DNA from 4 places in the Pantoea sp. X-Soil-TKNS-1211 genome. Region 1 is predicted to be linked to each of the others. Evidence: riboswitches for the same ligand, from Rfam matches in the RefSeq annotation. Region 1 holds a riboswitch; each other region holds the start of a gene.
The links. A riboswitch is a leader RNA that binds a small molecule or an ion and turns the genes downstream of it on or off. The one in region 1 is predicted to bind thiamine pyrophosphate.
Positions count from the first base shown of each region.

Region 2: another riboswitch for thiamine pyrophosphate. It lies ahead of thiC (phosphomethylpyrimidine synthase ThiC); the one in region 1 lies ahead of AC6I8W_RS22745 (FAD-dependent oxidoreductase).
Region 3: another riboswitch for thiamine pyrophosphate. It lies ahead of thiB (thiamine ABC transporter substrate binding subunit); the one in region 1 lies ahead of AC6I8W_RS22745 (FAD-dependent oxidoreductase).
Region 4: another riboswitch for thiamine pyrophosphate. It lies ahead of thiM (hydroxyethylthiazole kinase); the one in region 1 lies ahead of AC6I8W_RS22745 (FAD-dependent oxidoreductase).

Region 1 is NZ_AP035954.1:505,461-509,411, forward strand. Features, by position in the region: gene AC6I8W_RS22730 (HesA/MoeB/ThiF family protein) at 1-528, opposite strand, end outside; gene AC6I8W_RS22735 (thiazole synthase) at 531-1,298, opposite strand; gene thiS (sulfur carrier protein ThiS) at 1,301-1,498, opposite strand; gene AC6I8W_RS22745 (FAD-dependent oxidoreductase) at 1,482-2,426, opposite strand; TPP riboswitch at 2,554-2,673, opposite strand; gene AC6I8W_RS22750 (pirin family protein) at 3,143-3,868, opposite strand.
Region 2 is NZ_AP035953.1:273,380-277,330, reverse strand. Features, by position in the region: gene hemE (uroporphyrinogen decarboxylase) at 1-445, opposite strand, end outside; gene nudC (NAD(+) diphosphatase) at 485-1,258, opposite strand; gene rsd (sigma D regulator) at 1,322-1,828, shown strand; TPP riboswitch at 1,918-2,018, shown strand; gene thiC (phosphomethylpyrimidine synthase ThiC) at 2,096-3,951, shown strand, end outside.
Region 3 is NZ_AP035953.1:772,551-776,501, forward strand. Features, by position in the region: gene thiP (thiamine/thiamine pyrophosphate ABC transporter permease ThiP) at 1-815, opposite strand, end outside; gene thiB (thiamine ABC transporter substrate binding subunit) at 791-1,777, opposite strand; TPP riboswitch at 1,825-1,921, opposite strand; gene sgrR (HTH-type transcriptional regulator SgrR) at 1,957-3,618, opposite strand; gene AC6I8W_RS03465 (MFS transporter) at 3,873-3,951, shown strand, end outside.
Region 4 is NZ_AP035953.1:2,946,792-2,950,742, reverse strand. Features, by position in the region: gene chiP (chitoporin ChiP) at 1-70, opposite strand, end outside; gene AC6I8W_RS13980 (DUF3606 domain-containing protein) at 561-749, shown strand; TPP riboswitch at 883-974, shown strand; gene thiM (hydroxyethylthiazole kinase) at 1,008-1,793, shown strand; gene thiD (bifunctional hydroxymethylpyrimidine kinase/phosphomethylpyrimidine kinase) at 1,790-2,590, shown strand; gene fbaB (class I fructose-bisphosphate aldolase) at 2,738-3,790, shown strand; gene AC6I8W_RS13960 (GntR family transcriptional regulator) at 3,886-3,951, opposite strand, start outside.

The DNA of each region.
Region 1 (3,951 bases):
GTTGGCGGCACTGCTGGGCAACTGTGGAAACACCGCGCGGTAGCTGGGTGCCGAGGCGCAAAATCCGCCGACGTAGCCCCGCCGTCCCAGCACCGACGCGCTGATCAACGGGATGCCCAATGGATGACAGGCATCCGACAGTTGATAGGTCACGGCGAAATTATCCGCAGCGTCAATCACCAGGTCGATGTTATGCAGCGCCTGCTGCACATTGCTGGCAGTTAACGGCAGCGGCAGCGGTTCCACGCGCACCTGCGGATTACGCCGCAGCAACGCGCGTTGCGCGCTGGTGACTTTGAGCTGCGCGACGTCCTGCATATCGAACAATGTCTGGCGGTGCAGGTTGTGCAGCGCCACGTCATCGTCGTCATACAGGCGGATATAGCCGACGCCCGCCCCCACCAGCAACGGCAACAGCGTGGAACCCAGTCCACCAGCACCCACCACCAGCACGCGCGCCTGGCTCAGTCGCTGCTGTCCCGGCTCGCCGATTTCCGGCAACATCATCTGACGTTGATAGCGATCCATCGTTACTGTCCTCCGCCAAACGTGGCGAGACCAAAGATCGGTGTGGAGGCGGCGGCCATATCGCGTTTCTCCATCAACCCTCCGTCACGTGCGGCTTGCCCCGCCTCGATAGCCTGGCGGAACGCCCCCGCCATACGCACCGGGTCACCCGCTTTCGCTACGGCGGTGTTGAGTAGAACCGCGTCGAAACCCAGCTCCATCGCCTGTGCTGCCTGCGATGGCGCACCGATACCGGCATCGATAATCAGCGGAATATCGCTGAACCAGGCACGCATCGCCCGTAGTCCATCAATGTTACGTAGCCCCTGGCCGGAGCCAATCGGCGCACCCCACGGCATCAGGACTTCGCAGCCCGCTTCCAGCAATTTTTCACCGACAATCAGATCTTCGGTGGTATACGGAAACACCTGAAATCCGTCGGCACACAGGATGCGGGCTGCCTCCACCAACGCGAAGGGATCGGGTTGCAGCGTGTCGGCATGGCCGATCACCTCCAGCTTGATCCACGGGGTGTTAAATAATTCACGCGCCATATAGGCCGTGGTTACTGCTTCCTGCACCGTGTGACATCCGGCGGTGTTGGGCAGCACGCGCAGATCCAACTGCGCCAGCAATTCACGAAAGGCAGCACCGGCTGTGCCTTCACGCCGCAGACTGACGGTAATGATTTCGCTACCCGCCGCCGCAATCGCCTGCTGTAAAATCGCAGGCGAGGGATAACCTGCGGTGCCGAGCAGAAAACGTGACTGGGGTTCAAAGCCATAAAACATGATTAGCCTCCCTGCATCGGTGATAGCACTTCCAATTGACAGCCTTCTGTCAGTTGCTGGCTGTCGTACTGGGATTTGGGAACAAAATTGCCATTGAAGGCAGTTGCCACGCAGGCGGCATCAATGTGCTGTTCGCGCAGCAGTTCGCTCAGGGTGCGAGCAGCAGTCAGCACCGGGCGGCCGTTAAGCTGAATATTCATGAAGTTGTTCCGAGGTTAAGCGCTGCATCAGTTGCTCCGCCATTAGCGGGGCCAGGAGGAAGCCGTGGCGGTACATACCGTTGAGGTAAAACGAGCCGTTTTGATAGTGGATTTCCGGCAGATTGGCCGGGTAGGCCGGACGCAAACCGCTGGCGCTTTCGATAATGCGCGCTTCGGCCAGCGCCGGATGGATGGCCCAGGCAGCGCTGAGCAGCTCCATCATGGCGCGGGCGCTGATCGGGCTGGCGTCATGGCTCTCGACCATGGTTGCACCGAGCATAAAATGACCCGCGCGACGCGGCACCAGATAGCAAGGAAAGCGCGGATGCAGCAGACGAATCGGGCGCGAGAAGCGCACCTCATCGCTATGCAAAATCAGCATTTCACCGCGCACCGCCCGCAGGCGTGGCAACGCCGCTGCCGCATGGATCCCACGACAGTCGATCACTTGCCCCGACGGTTTCCCGTGGTGAAAAGCCCCCCCGCGCTGCTGCAATTTCTCACGCATTTCGTTCAGCGCCAAACGGGGATCGAGATGCGCTTCGCGGGCAAAAAACAGGCCACGGGCAAAGCGTCCGGCGAGAGCCGGTTCCACTTCTGCCGGATCAATCCATTGATGTTGTTCGGTCATGCGCGCAAAGCGGTTCAGTTCCTGGCTATCACGCGGCGGAGCCACCACCAACGTGCCCTGATGTTCAACGCTGCTGACACGCTGCTGCCACCAGGTGGCGGAATGTTGACCAAGATCGATGACAGCACGCGGTGCGCTTTCTGCTTCGCACCAGGGCGCGAGCATGCCACCGGCAAACCACGAGGCGGGCTGCCGCGATTCATCGCTAATCACTTCAAGTTGTTCACCGCGTTCAGCGAGTAAGGTCGCTACGCACAGGCCCGCCACGCCGCTGCCTAATATCGACCAGCGACTCATAGCGGGTGTTCCGGAATACAACGGGGAGCATTCATATCGGCCTCTCAGTTTTCGCACTGAGACCCGGATACAGGAGGAGGGAAATGACACGCGCGACGGAAAAGCGTCCCGTTGTCAGACAGCCAAAATGGCAGGCTGTCAGTCTTCCTACGCCAGTATCAACTGGGTCAGGTTCAAAGGGTCGCTAAGCCGCGCAGTGCGCTTTTAGCCTCTCAGTCTCTTGGGCGAGACTCCCCCGACGCGTCTATTTGTATTGCAGCAGCCAGGCTTCGTCAAGTGTAAGACTGGCAACAAAGGCTAACCTTTAAAAATTCCCTGTTTCAGGATCACCCATTTTTCTCCACGATTTGCGCGTATCCTCCTCTCTTCATCCTGAAATCCGGCAGATAAAATATGTGTGCTGATTCAATCATTTCAGCCATTCTGGTGTGCGTGTTCGGCGTGATTATTTTATGGGTGGTGTTCTGCCCCTGAAGCATCAGGCAAACCAGGAATAGCGATGCCAGATGAGCAGCGGGATTTTGATATCATGCAACGACTGGCCTCTGCCGCGTTGTTGTTGTAAACATCGCACCTTACGGGTGGAGATTGCTGAAGGTCAAAACCCGCGCGATAAATCGCGCTGCTACGGATTGTGCGGGGAATGGAATGGGTTTAGCGGCACGATTTATCGCGCAATTGAAGAAGAAAGGAGGCCAACAGGCCTCCCATATTGTTTAACGCTGCGGATGATTCACTTCCAGCGGGCGCAGATCAAACAACAACACTTCCGCATCTTTGCCGTTGGCGAATTGCAGCGCGGTTTCGTTGCGTACGCGTGCGCCGTCCCCGGCGTTAAACACCACGCCGTTCACTTCAATGCTGCCACTCGCCACATGAATATAGGCATAGCGGTCGGCATCCAGCGCAAAGGTCTGCTGCTCGGCACCATCAAACAGTCCAGCATAGATGCGGATATCCTGACGGACACTGAGCGAACCGGCATCACCTGCCGGCGACACAATCAGACGCAACTGACCACGTTTGTCACCTTCTGCTACCGAAATCTGCTGGTAGCCAGGCTGGGTGCCACGTTCTGCCGGTACGATCCAGATTTGCAGGAAATGCACGCTTTCCGCTTTCGAGTGGTTAAACTCGCTATGCGTCACGCCACTACCGGCGCTCATCAGCTGCACGTCACCGGGGACAATTACCGAACCGGTGCCCATAGAGTCTTTATGCTCCAGCGCCCCTTCCAGCACATAAGAGATGATCTCCATGTTGCTGTGCGGGTGTGCACCAAAACCACGACCCGGTGCCACCTGGTCATCGTTAATCACCAGTAAATCCGAGAAACCAGTCTGTTTCGGGTCCCAATAGTTGGCAAACGAGAAAGTATGGCGTGAATGCAACCAGCCGTGGTCACCGAGGCCGCGCTGGGCTGACAATCTTTGTTCAATCATGGTCTGCTCCTCAAATTTGTTAGCGGAAGACGATTTCGCTTCCTGATGAGACTCAGTATACGTAAACTGAAACGCTCAACAAT
Region 2 (3,951 bases), on a different replicon from region 1:
ACGGGCTACCGGAGAAACCGATCAACGGCACTTCACCTTTCAGGTTATGACGGATGGTACGCACCGCATTCATCACATAACCCAGCTCTTGCTCAGGATCAGGCACCGGCAGTTTGTCGACATCGGCGCGGCAGGTAATGGGATTAGAGAAACGTGGACCTTCCCCAGTTTCAAAGTACAGGCCCAGCCCCATGGCATCCGGGATGGTGAGGATATCGCTGAAGAGGATAGCCGCATCCAGCGCATAGCGGCGCAGCGGTTGCAGCGTGACTTCGCACGCCAGCTCAGCATTTTTACACAGCGACATAAAGTCACCGGCCTGAGCGCGCGTGGCTTTATATTCCGGCAGATAACGCCCGGCTTGTCGCATCATCCACACCGGGGTGACATCCACCGGTTGACGTAACAGGGCGCGTAGATAACGATCGTTCTTCAGTTCACTCATAATTGGCTCTCTCACTGGCAGGAAGCCAGTGTAGCATTTTCACATCGCGCTGGCGCGACACTGGGCAACGGTATCTTCAATCAGGCGTCGCGCCACGGTGCCTGGGGGCGGTAATAAGGGTAACGCATCGTAGCGGAACCAGCCGGCATCCAGCAGCTCTTTGCCGTCATGCTGTAGCTCGCCTCCCTCGTATTCCGCCATATAAGCCATCATCAGCGAATGAGGAAACGGCCAGGGTTGTGAGGTGACATAGCGTACGTTTTTCACCCGCACGTTGCTCTCTTCCATCACTTCGCGCGCCACCGCTTGTTCGAGGGTTTCCCCCACCTCAACAAAACCGGCCAGCACGGTGTAGACGTTGTTGCGATGCTTCGCGTGGTTCGCCAGCAGGATCTCATCACCGCGTCGGATCGCCACAATGATGCAGGGCGCGATTTGCGGATAGTACCGTTCACGGCAGTGGCCGCACAGGCAAGCGAACTCACGTTTGCTCAGGTGCATTTCGTGGCCGCAATAACCGCACCAGCGATGTGAACGATAGAACTCCGCCAGTTGCACGCCACGTCCGGCGAGCTGAAACAGGCCGACATCTTCGTCGATCAACTGCCGAACTGAACCCATATTGTCAGGACGTGCCTCACGGATCAGCCAGACATTTTCACCCTGCCATTCGCCAATCACCATGCCGCTGCTGCCTGTCAGGCCATACTGTTCTGCAACACCGTGCGGCAACTCACCCTGCGGCAGCCAAAGTTTTTGTTCATAGCTGACAATCCACCAGCCAGCGTCTACGCTTGAGATCTCACGTTGCATTTAAATCGTCATCCTTAGCGTCTATTCGCGGAATGAACCACTATAACCCACATGGAGCCTCGTATGCTTACTCAGTTAGACGACCTGACCGAGCGTGTAGGCCGCGGTAACGAATTGGTCGATTCATGGCTACACGCGCGTCGTCAGCTGCTGGTTAACTATTATCAGTTGATTGGCATGAAGCCAAAAAAAGACGCCTTAAGCGCCCTTGATGAGCAGGCGTTGGATGCGTTTTGCCACAACCTGGTGGATTATCTTTCCGTTGGTCATTTCAGTATTTATGAGCGGATTATCAATGAGATGCAGGGTGACAGCCCCCTAATTGCCGCCGCACAGATTTATCCGCTACTGGAGGCGAATACCGAACGAATGATGCAGCTGTATGACGGTCATCTGCAACAGGCCATCACCGATGATAACTGCGCCACCTTTCAGCAAGCCTTGTCTGAAGTGGGGGAAGTGCTGGAGTCACGTTTCACGCTGGAAGACAAGCTGGTGCATCTGGCGTGGGATAATCAGCTGGCACGCACGCCGGTGGCAAATGAAAGCATCATTGCCCGTCCTGCGTAGAATCCTGCATTTGTAAAAGACTTGTTATTCGTAAAAAGCCCTTCTATGCTACGAGGGCTTTATCTGTTTTACGGTTTAACACCGTAACTATTTTCTTGTCGGAGTGCCCACTTGGGCTGAGACCGTTAATTCGGGATCCGCGGAACCTGATCAGGTTAGTACCTGCGAAGGGAACAAGAGTAAATATCACAGTCGGTGCGTGCGCCGTTTCTGTTACTCCTTCCGGACTCCGGACAAGCAACTTCCATCATTTACAGGAAACTTGCTATGTCTGTCGCAAAAACGTCTCGTCGTGAACAACGCGCCCAGGCGCAAGAATTTATTGATTCCCTACAAGGCACCGCTTTCCCAAACTCAACACGCATCTGGATCACCGGCAGCCGTGCTGATATTCGCGTACCGATGCGGGAGATTCAGCTTAGTCCGACCCTGATCGGCGGCAGCAAAGACAATCCGCAATACGAAACCAACGAGCCGGTGCCGGTGTACGACACGGCGGGCGCTTACGGCGATCCGCAAGCAACGATTGATGTCCATCAAGGACTGGCCAAACTGCGTGCGGAGTGGATCGCTGAACGCGGGGACAGTGAAACCATCGACCAACTCAGCTCCGACTATACTCAGCAGCGCCTGGCGGATGAGGGGCTGGATCACCTGCGGTTTGAACATTTGCCCCAGCCGCGACGCGCCAAATCCGGTCGCTGCGTCACCCAACTTCACTATGCACGTCAGGGCATCATTACCCCCGAAATGGAGTTTATTGCGTTGCGTGAAAATATGGGACGCGAGCGTATCCGTGGCGAGGTATTGCTGCAACAGCATCCAGGCCACAGTTTTGGCGCGCACCTGCCGGAGGATATCACCGCTGAATTTGTGCGCCAGGAAGTCGCCGCAGGGCGTGCCATCATCCCGTCCAACATCAACCACCCTGAATCTGAGCCGATGATCATTGGCCGCAACTTTCTGGTTAAAGTGAATGCCAACATCGGCAACTCGGCGGTCAGCTCCTCGATTGAAGAGGAAGTGGAAAAGCTGGTGTGGTCAACACGCTGGGGAGCCGACACGGTGATGGACCTCTCGACGGGCCGTTATATTCACGAAACACGTGAGTGGATTTTGCGTAACAGCCCGGTGCCGATTGGCACCGTACCGATTTATCAGGCGCTGGAGAAAGTGAACGGCATTGCGGAAGATTTGAATTGGGAGATCTTCCGTGACACCTTGCTGGAGCAGGCCGAGCAAGGCGTGGACTACTTCACCATCCACGCCGGTGTGCTGCTGCGTTATGTGCCGATGACGGCGAAGCGTCTGACCGGCATCGTTTCGCGTGGCGGTTCGATCATGGCGAAGTGGTGCCTGTCGCATCATCAGGAAAGCTTCCTGTACCTGCACTTTCGTGAGATTTGTGAGATCTGCGCTGCCTATGATGTTGCGCTGTCGCTGGGGGATGGGCTGCGTCCGGGTTCGATTCAGGATGCCAACGATACAGCGCAATTTGCTGAGTTGCACACGCTAGGTGAACTGACAAAACTGGCCTGGGAATATGATGTGCAGGTGATGATCGAAGGTCCGGGCCATGTGCCGATGCAGATGATTCGCCGCAATATGACCGAGCAGCTGGAACATTGCCACGAAGCCCCCTTCTATACCCTTGGCCCGCTGACCACCGATATCGCCCCCGGCTACGATCATTTCACTTCCGGCATTGGTGCTGCGATGATTGGCTGGTTCGGCTGCGCGATGCTGTGCTACGTCACCCCCAAAGAGCATCTGGGTCTGCCCAATAAGGAAGATGTGAAGCAGGGGCTGATCACCTATAAAATTGCGGCACATGCTGCCGATCTGGCGAAAGGCCATCCCGGCGCTCAGATCCGTGATAACGCCATGTCGAAAGCGCGATTCGAGTTCCGCTGGGAAGATCAGTTCAACCTCGCACTGGATCCGCACACCGCCCGCGCTTATCACGACGAAACGCTACCGCAGGAGTCGGGCAAAGTGGCGCATTTCTGCTCCATGTGTGGCCCGAAATTCTGCTCCATGAAAATCACCCAGGAAGTGCGTGAGTTTGCCGCCCGCCAACAGGCTGAAGCCCAGCCGATTGAAATTGGCATGGCGCAGATGTC
Region 3 (3,951 bases), on a different replicon from region 1:
CTCCCGGTCGGAATGGCTTTACTGAAGCGCTGGCTCAGCAACACCAACAGCAGGCAGCAACCCAACTGGAGCAGTGCCAGCAGGGCCGCGCGGCCAGGATCGTAGTCAAAACTCAGCGCCTGATAAATTGCCAGCTCCAGCGTGGTGGCCTGTGGGCCACCGCCGAGTGCGAGCACGGTGGCAAAACTGGCAAAACACAGCATAAAAATTAGCGCGGCGGTAGGCAGGATTTGCCGCCGCAACCACGGCCATTCAAGCAAATGGAACAGGTTCCAGCCACGCAGTCCAAGCTGGGCCGCCAGCTGACGCTGCTCGCCCGGAATGCTTTCCTGCGCCTGCAACAACATGCGTGTCGCCAGCGGTAGATTGAAGAACACGTGTGCCAGCAGAATGCCCTGCAAGCCATAAGGTGAGAAGTGATAATCGATCCCCACCAGGCTGCACAGCTGGGCCAGCCAGCCGCTGCGGCCATAGACGCTTAGTAAGCCGAACACCGCCACCAGAACCGGTAACACCAACGTCATGGCGCACAGGCGTAACAGCAGATTACGGCCAGGAAAGCGTCGCCGGTACAAGGCGCGTGCCAGCGGGATGGCGGGAATGACCGAGAACAAGGCCGACAGCAACGCCTGCCCGAAGGAGAACGCCAGCACATGATGCAGATAATCATCGCTGAGCAGGCCGCGCCAGTCACCGATCGGGGCTGACATCAGCAGTGCGCCAAACGCCAGCAGCGCCACCGCGCATAACAACAGCGCGGTGAAACTGCCGGGTAGCAGCCAGCCGGGAATTAACGGCTGACGGCGCGTTGCCATGCACTTATCCAGGCGGCACGATGGTCGGCAACCTCAGTCGGACTATACTGCAGCGCCGTTTGCGGTACGTTTAGCGTCTGATAACCGGCAGGCAGCTCGCTTTTAATCACCGGATACATCCAGTTTCCGGTTGGAATCGTCTGCTGGAAGTCCGGGGACACCATAAACTGCATAAATTGCTGCGCCAGTTTTGGTTGTTTGCTGCTGGCGAGCTGCGCCGCCACTTCAACCTGTAAGTAATGACCTTCGCTAAACGGTGCCGCAGCGTAGTTTTCTTTTTTCTCTTCAATGATGTGATAAGCCGGGGAAGTGGTATAGCTCAGCACCAGGTCGCCTTCGCCTTTCAGGAACAAGCCATAAGCCTCGCTCCAGCCTTTGGTGACGGTGACGGTTTTTTGCGCCAATTTTTGCCAGGCTTCCGGTGCTTTGTCGCCATACACCTTTTGCATCCACAGCAGCAGGCCCAGTCCGGGGGTACTGGTACGTGGATCTTCATAGATCACGCGCCATTTTTCCGGACTTTCTACCAGTTCTTTCAGGCTTTTCGGCGGGTTCTTCAGTTTGTTTTTGTCATAGACAAAGGCGAAGTAGCCATAGTCGAATGGGATAAAGGTGTCGTTGTGCCAGCCATCCGGCAGCTGGAGTGCGCGGGTATCCACCTGGCTTTTGGCAAACAGGCCGGTTTTTTCTGCCGCTTGTACCAGGTTGTTATCGAGGCCCAGCACGATATCCGCTTTGCTGTTTTTGCCTTCCATCCGCACGCGGTTGAGCAGCGACACGCCATCTTCCAGCGCGACATATTTCAGTTCGCAGCCGCACTGGGCTTCAAAGGCTTTTTTGACGGCGGGGCCGGGTCCCCACTCAGCAGAGAACGAATCGTAGGTGTAGACGGTCAGTACCGGTTTGGCAGCCAGTGCCGGGGCAGCAACCAACAACAGCACGGGCAGAACTTTTTTAAACACTTTGCGCTCCTTGAGGAGAAGATAAGGTTGAGTCGCAAAGGATCTGAGCAGTGAGGCATCTCAAATCCCTACGCCGGTATTAACCGGATCAGGTTCGACGGGTCTCTCTCAGCCCGGTAACGCAGGGCACCCCGTTGAGAACGGCTCATTCTAGACATTTCCGGGTCAGGACGAAAGGTTCACAACTCCGGCGGGGCAAACCAGGCGGATTTAAAGTCAAACCAGCCGAGGGTATTCATGCGTACACCACGCATACTGCGCTGGCCTTCCAGCAGCAGCCAGTGATGGAACAGCGGGTGCAGATAGTTACTGTCTACCAGTTGTTTACTCCATTCTGCGAGCGGTAGCGTTTTTTCGCGCCAACGTTCAGCCGAGTTTTGCCAGTCAATCGGGATACATTGTTGCATCAGCGGCAGCTCGTACAGCTGAGCGAACAGCGAGTAGTCGAGCGGTAGGGTGAAGTTGACACTACCCAGCCAGATGTCGCTCTCGCCCTCGCCATTAAACCAGGCTTCATAGCTCAGTTCGTGGGTAATCAGCTCAATGCCCTGCTCAGCCAACAGCGGACGCAGCGCATTGGCGATGCCCTCGTGCTCGACATGGTGGCTGTACCAGCTGATGGTCAGTTGTTTCAGGTTATCGGGTTTACTGACGGAGGTCAGATCGCGGCGATGGTGCCAGCGTGGCAGCAGGCCGTAAGCCGGGAACCAATAGCGTTGATAACCCACTCCGGCGTTGTTCAGCAAGGCGATCGGGTTAAACAGATAGCTGACCCAGCGGCGGAAATGGGCATCGCGCCCCTGTTCTGAACGCTGGTCAAACAGCAGAAAATAGCAACCCTCTTCGAGATGACTTTCTTCCAATTTTTCATCGGCGGTTTCGCCCTGCAATTTCACCCCGGCATACACCAATTCATCGCTGATTTCCGGCAGCACCCAAATCGAGACATCATCAATCAGCGCGCGGTAGCCGAAGTAGTCATCAAAGGCAGCAATCTTGAGCTGACTTTGCTGGTTGCGCACCACGCTGTATGGCCCGGTCCCAATCGGCTGCCGGGCGAAGTCGCGCTGGGTTTGCCATTCGCGCGGCAGGATCATCGCGCTGACGCTGCCGAGCAGCCACGGTAGCCAGTTATCGGGCTGTGTCAGTTGGATATCCAGCGTCCATGGCGCAGGGGAGTGCAGTTTCGCGAGATGGGAAAACAGCGGCTGGCTGCGCAGGCGCTCCAGCGAGCTGATGACATCCTCCATCTCCAGCTCACGTCCATGATGAAAACGAATTGCCGGGCGCAGGAAGAAGCGCCAGTGTAGCGGCGACGTCTGTTGCCAATGGTGGGCGATATCAGGTTCGATTTCCCCCTTTTCCTCATTTACCCGCGTCAGACCGCTGAAGATTTGTCGCGCCAGGTGGGTTTCGGAGCGACGCAGCGGGGAGCCCGGTAGCAAGTTAGGCAGCGGACGATAGTACAACACGCGCAGAATATGTTTGCCCTGACGGAAGCTGCGACCGAGGTGGGAAGCAATCATTTGCCGTACCTGGTTTTTGTCACCGACCAACTGTACCAACTGTTCGATGCGATCCTGCTCCAGTAAATCTTCTGCGCGCTGCTGCTGCAATGCCAGCCCGGTGTAGCAAAAACTCAGCGTCGAGCGTTTGCCACGCCCGGCCTCAGCCTGCCAGATTAACCAGCCTGCATCCTGCATCGCATTCAGCAGGTTACGCATATGGCGCCGTGAGCAGTGCAGCAATTCCGCCAGCTCGCTCAGGGTGGTTTCCTGATCCTGGCCCTGGCAGCTTTGCCACAGGCGGATAAATTGCTGTTGTAGCCGTGAAGAGGACATAAAAGGGGAACTCCTTCTCTTAATCGCTCAGTTTTTCCTGCCTCATATTAGAGGCATAGTAGACCTTAATGGAAGAGCGGGAGGCATTCAGTCATGAATGGCGCTCTGCCAGCGGTTCCGCCGACGTGGGACCTTTTCTGAGTAGGGTGCAATTTCACCGCCAGCAGTGAGTTCTCTGCTGGCTTTTTTCGTCTTGCTGTGGAATCTTCTACCCTCATTTTTCCCCCGATTGATATCCGCAAAGGGATTTCTGCATGAAATCGCTGTTAACGCGTAAGCCGTTCCTCAACCCGGTTTATCTGGCTTTTATGGCCGTCTCCTTTATGGTTGGCG
Region 4 (3,951 bases), on a different replicon from region 1:
GGACAAACGATGTGGCGAGCAACGTAGCCGCAATAGCTGAAGATAAAGACGTGCGCACAGTCCGATGCATAATGAATCCTCCGTGATAATTCCAGTTATGATGATGCGTATTTGTAACTGTTACTTCATGTAACCAGTGGTGAGATGCTATTTTTTGCGGCGCGAATTATCAATCTTGTTGAGTACGATTTATGATGCAGAACGCAAAATAAGAATTTTATTGTTTTATATCATATATTTATGTTTGTTGTTTTTTTGGTGATTATTTGTTGCTCAGTCATTAATCCTGCTGATTTACAAAAAAGGTAAGACAACGTTCAGCCATGAAGTGTGGTTGAAAAGTTTTACTCTGTTGTTCTTTGGTATAGTCACTATACCTTGATCTCATCAACCAATTTGGCTAGGATTTTTTCCGGTAGCCAGCATTGTGCTGGCTCCTGGACTTAAGCGGGAGGCGGTACGCTGTCATCGAACTACTAACGTCCTTCGGTAAAGCTAACCAGTTACTCTCCTTAAGAAGCGATAGTCATGTTTTCAGAATTAACCTCAGGAGCTGCAAAATGGCTGATGATTTAAAGAGAAAACAACCGGAAGACAAACGCTTTATTAGTCTCAGTGAAACCTGGGAAGTTGAGTATTGGACGCATACCCTGGAGGTCAGCGCGACACAATTACGCACTGCCGTTGCCAACGTAGGTAATGGCACTGAGAAAGTTAAGCAGTATCTGAATCAGTATCTGCGTAAATAAATTGCCTGTACCCGGTATCTGACTAACCCCGTTCTGCGGGGTTTTTTATTGCTGTAGGTCCGACGGTTTACAGTGCTGAGCAACTCCCTTATGATCCGGTGAGCGACCTGCACGATGGGTACGTTAACGATTTATCAATGACTAGGGGTGCCGTTCACGGCTGAGAAATACCCTTCGAACCTGATCTGGATTAATGCCAGCGTAGGGAAGTCAGATGCCTGACCGCATTCGCCTTCTTGATCGCCGGTTGGGAGCCTTATGAAACAACCTGACCTTCTTTCCCCCGCGCAGCTCGCGCAATCGCTTCAATTACTTCATCAGCATGCACCGTTAGTGCACTGCATGACCAATGACGTGGTGCAGACCTTTACCGCCAATGTGTTGTTGGCGCTGCGGGCCTCACCTGCCATGGTGATCGACGCTGACGAGGCCGCGCAGTTCAGCAGTTTTGCCGATGCGCTGCTGATTAACGTTGGCACCCTGACACGCGAGCGCAGCATCGCCATGCTGGCTGCGGTTGAGGTGGCAAATCGTGCCGCTACCCCCTGGACGCTCGACCCGGTCGCAGTCGGTGCATTAACCCTGCGCACCGAATTTTGCCAGCAACTATTAAATCAGCAACCGGCGGCGATTCGTGGCAATGCGTCGGAGATCCTTGCCCTCGCGAATCAGGCGGCAGGCGGGCGTGGTGTGGACAGTGTGCATCAGGCCGATGCCGCGATCAGTGCCGCACAACAACTGGCACGTGAATACCACAGCATTGTGGCGGTCACCGGAGAAGTGGATTACGTCACCGATGGCCAGCAAACTTTTGCCATCCCCGGTGGTAGTCCGCTGATGACACGCGTGGTGGGGACAGGCTGCGCGTTGTCGGCAGTGGTAGCGGCGTTTGCCAGCCTGCCGGGAGAACGTCTGCAACATGTGGCGGCCGCCTGTCGTGTCATGTCGCTGGCTGGCGAAAGGGCGGCGCGTCAGGCGCCGGGGCCAGGCAGCTTTGTGGCCGCTTTTCTTGATGCGTTGTGGACGCTGGAGGTGGCACCATGAAACGCATCAACGCGTTGACCATTGCCGGAACCGATCCGAGCGGTGGCGCAGGGATTCAGGCTGATCTCAAAGCTTTCTCCGCGCTGGGCGCCTACGGCACCAGCGTGATCACTGCGCTGGTGGCCCAGAATACCTGTGGCGTGCAGTCGGTCTATCGTATCGAACCTGATTTTGTCGGGGCGCAGCTGGATTCGGTACTCGACGATGTGCGTATCGACAGCGCGAAAATCGGCATGCTGGCGGAAACGGCGGTGGTGGAAATTGTTGCTGACAAGCTGAAGCGTGCCAGCCTGCCGTTCGTGGTTTTGGATACCGTGATGATTGCGAAAAGTGGTGATGCTTTGTTGTCACCCGACGCTATCGCCAGTCTGCGCGAGCTGTTGTTGCCACAGGTTTCGCTGATCACGCCAAACTTGCCGGAAGCGGCGGCACTGCTTGGCCGCAGCGTGGCGCAGGATGAGAAGACGATGCTGATGCAGGGTGATGCGTTGCTCGATCTCGGCTGTGAAGCGGTACTGATGAAGGGGGGACATCTGAGTGATGCGGAAAGTCCCGACTGGCTTATCACTCGCAACGGACGCCAGCGTTTTACCGCACCGCGCGTCAACACTCGCCACACGCACGGCACCGGTTGTTCACTGTCGGCCGCGCTGGCGGCATTGCGTCCGCGCCATGATGACTGGGCGGCGACATTGTCCGAGGCCAAAGCGTGGTTGCAACAGGCGCTATTGCATGCGGATTCTCTGGAGGTAGGGAAAGGTATTGGGCCGGTGCACCATTTTCATCGGTGGTGGTAGGGCGTAACGCCGAATTGCCATTTTTTGCCTGCGCATCTGTCTGAAAAATGGAGTCAGCAATTTGCCAGCCTGGCGGATCCCGGTCCAGGCTGTTGGGGGCGAATCGGCAGGTGCCGGTTCCAATCCAGCCATTTATCAGGAGTCAGTATGACGGACATCGTTCAGTTATTGGGCAAAGAAGCGGATAGCCTTCTTCAACATCGCTGTATGACCATTCCAGCGGAAAGCCTTTATTTACCGGGCGCGGATTATGTTGATCGCGTTATGACCGATAACAATCGTTCTCCTGTGGTATTACGTAATATGCAAACGCTGTACAACACCGGCCGCCTGGCGGGCACCGGTTATCTGTCGATTCTGCCAGTGGATCAGGGTGTCGAGCATTCCGCTGGGGCCTCGTTTGCTGCCAATCCCCACTACTTCGACCCGAAAAATATTGTTGAGCTGGCAATTGAAGCGGGCTGCAACTGCGTTGCCTCGACCTATGGCGTACTGGCCTCGGTTGCGCGGCGTTATGCGCACAGAATCCCATTTATGGTGAAGCTGAACCACAATGAGACGCTGAGCTATCCGACGCAATACGACCAGACGCTGTACGCCAGCGTCGAGCAGGCGTTCAATATGGGTGCCATTGCGGTCGGGGCTACCATCTACTTTGGCTCTGAGCAATCGCGTCGGCAGATTGAAGAAATCTCCGCCGCGTTTGAACGTGCGCATGAACTGGGCATGGTGACGGTGCTGTGGGCCTACCTGCGCAATAACGGCTTTAAGAAAGATGGCGTGGATTACCATGCCAGTGCCGATTTAACCGGCCAGGCCAACCATCTGGCCGCCACCATTGGCGCAGATATCGTGAAGCAGAAAATGGCGGAGAATAATGGCGGTTACACCGCAGTGAACTTCGGCCACACCGATGAGCGTGTCTACAGCAAGTTGACCACGGAAAACCCCATCGACCTGGTGCGCTACCAACTGGCAAACTGCTATATGGGCCGTGCCGGGTTAATTAACTCTGGCGGTGCGGCGGCAGGAGCGACCGATGTGGCCGAGTCGGTGCGCACGGCGGTGATTAACAAACGCGCGGGTGGCATGGGGCTGATTCTGGGACGTAAGGCATTCAAGAAATCGCTGAAAGAGGGCGTGGAGTTGATTAATGCGGTGCAGGATGTGTATCTGTCCAAGGATGTGACGATTGCATAATTAAATCCGTAGCGGCGCGATTTATCGCGCAATCCCGTGTGCGATGCCGCAAAAAACAGCGCGATAAATCGCGCCGCTACGGTACATCACGTGGCTTAAGGTGATTCAAACCACTCGCTATTGCGTTCCGCAATCGGCGTGATGGTCATAATCATCTCCTG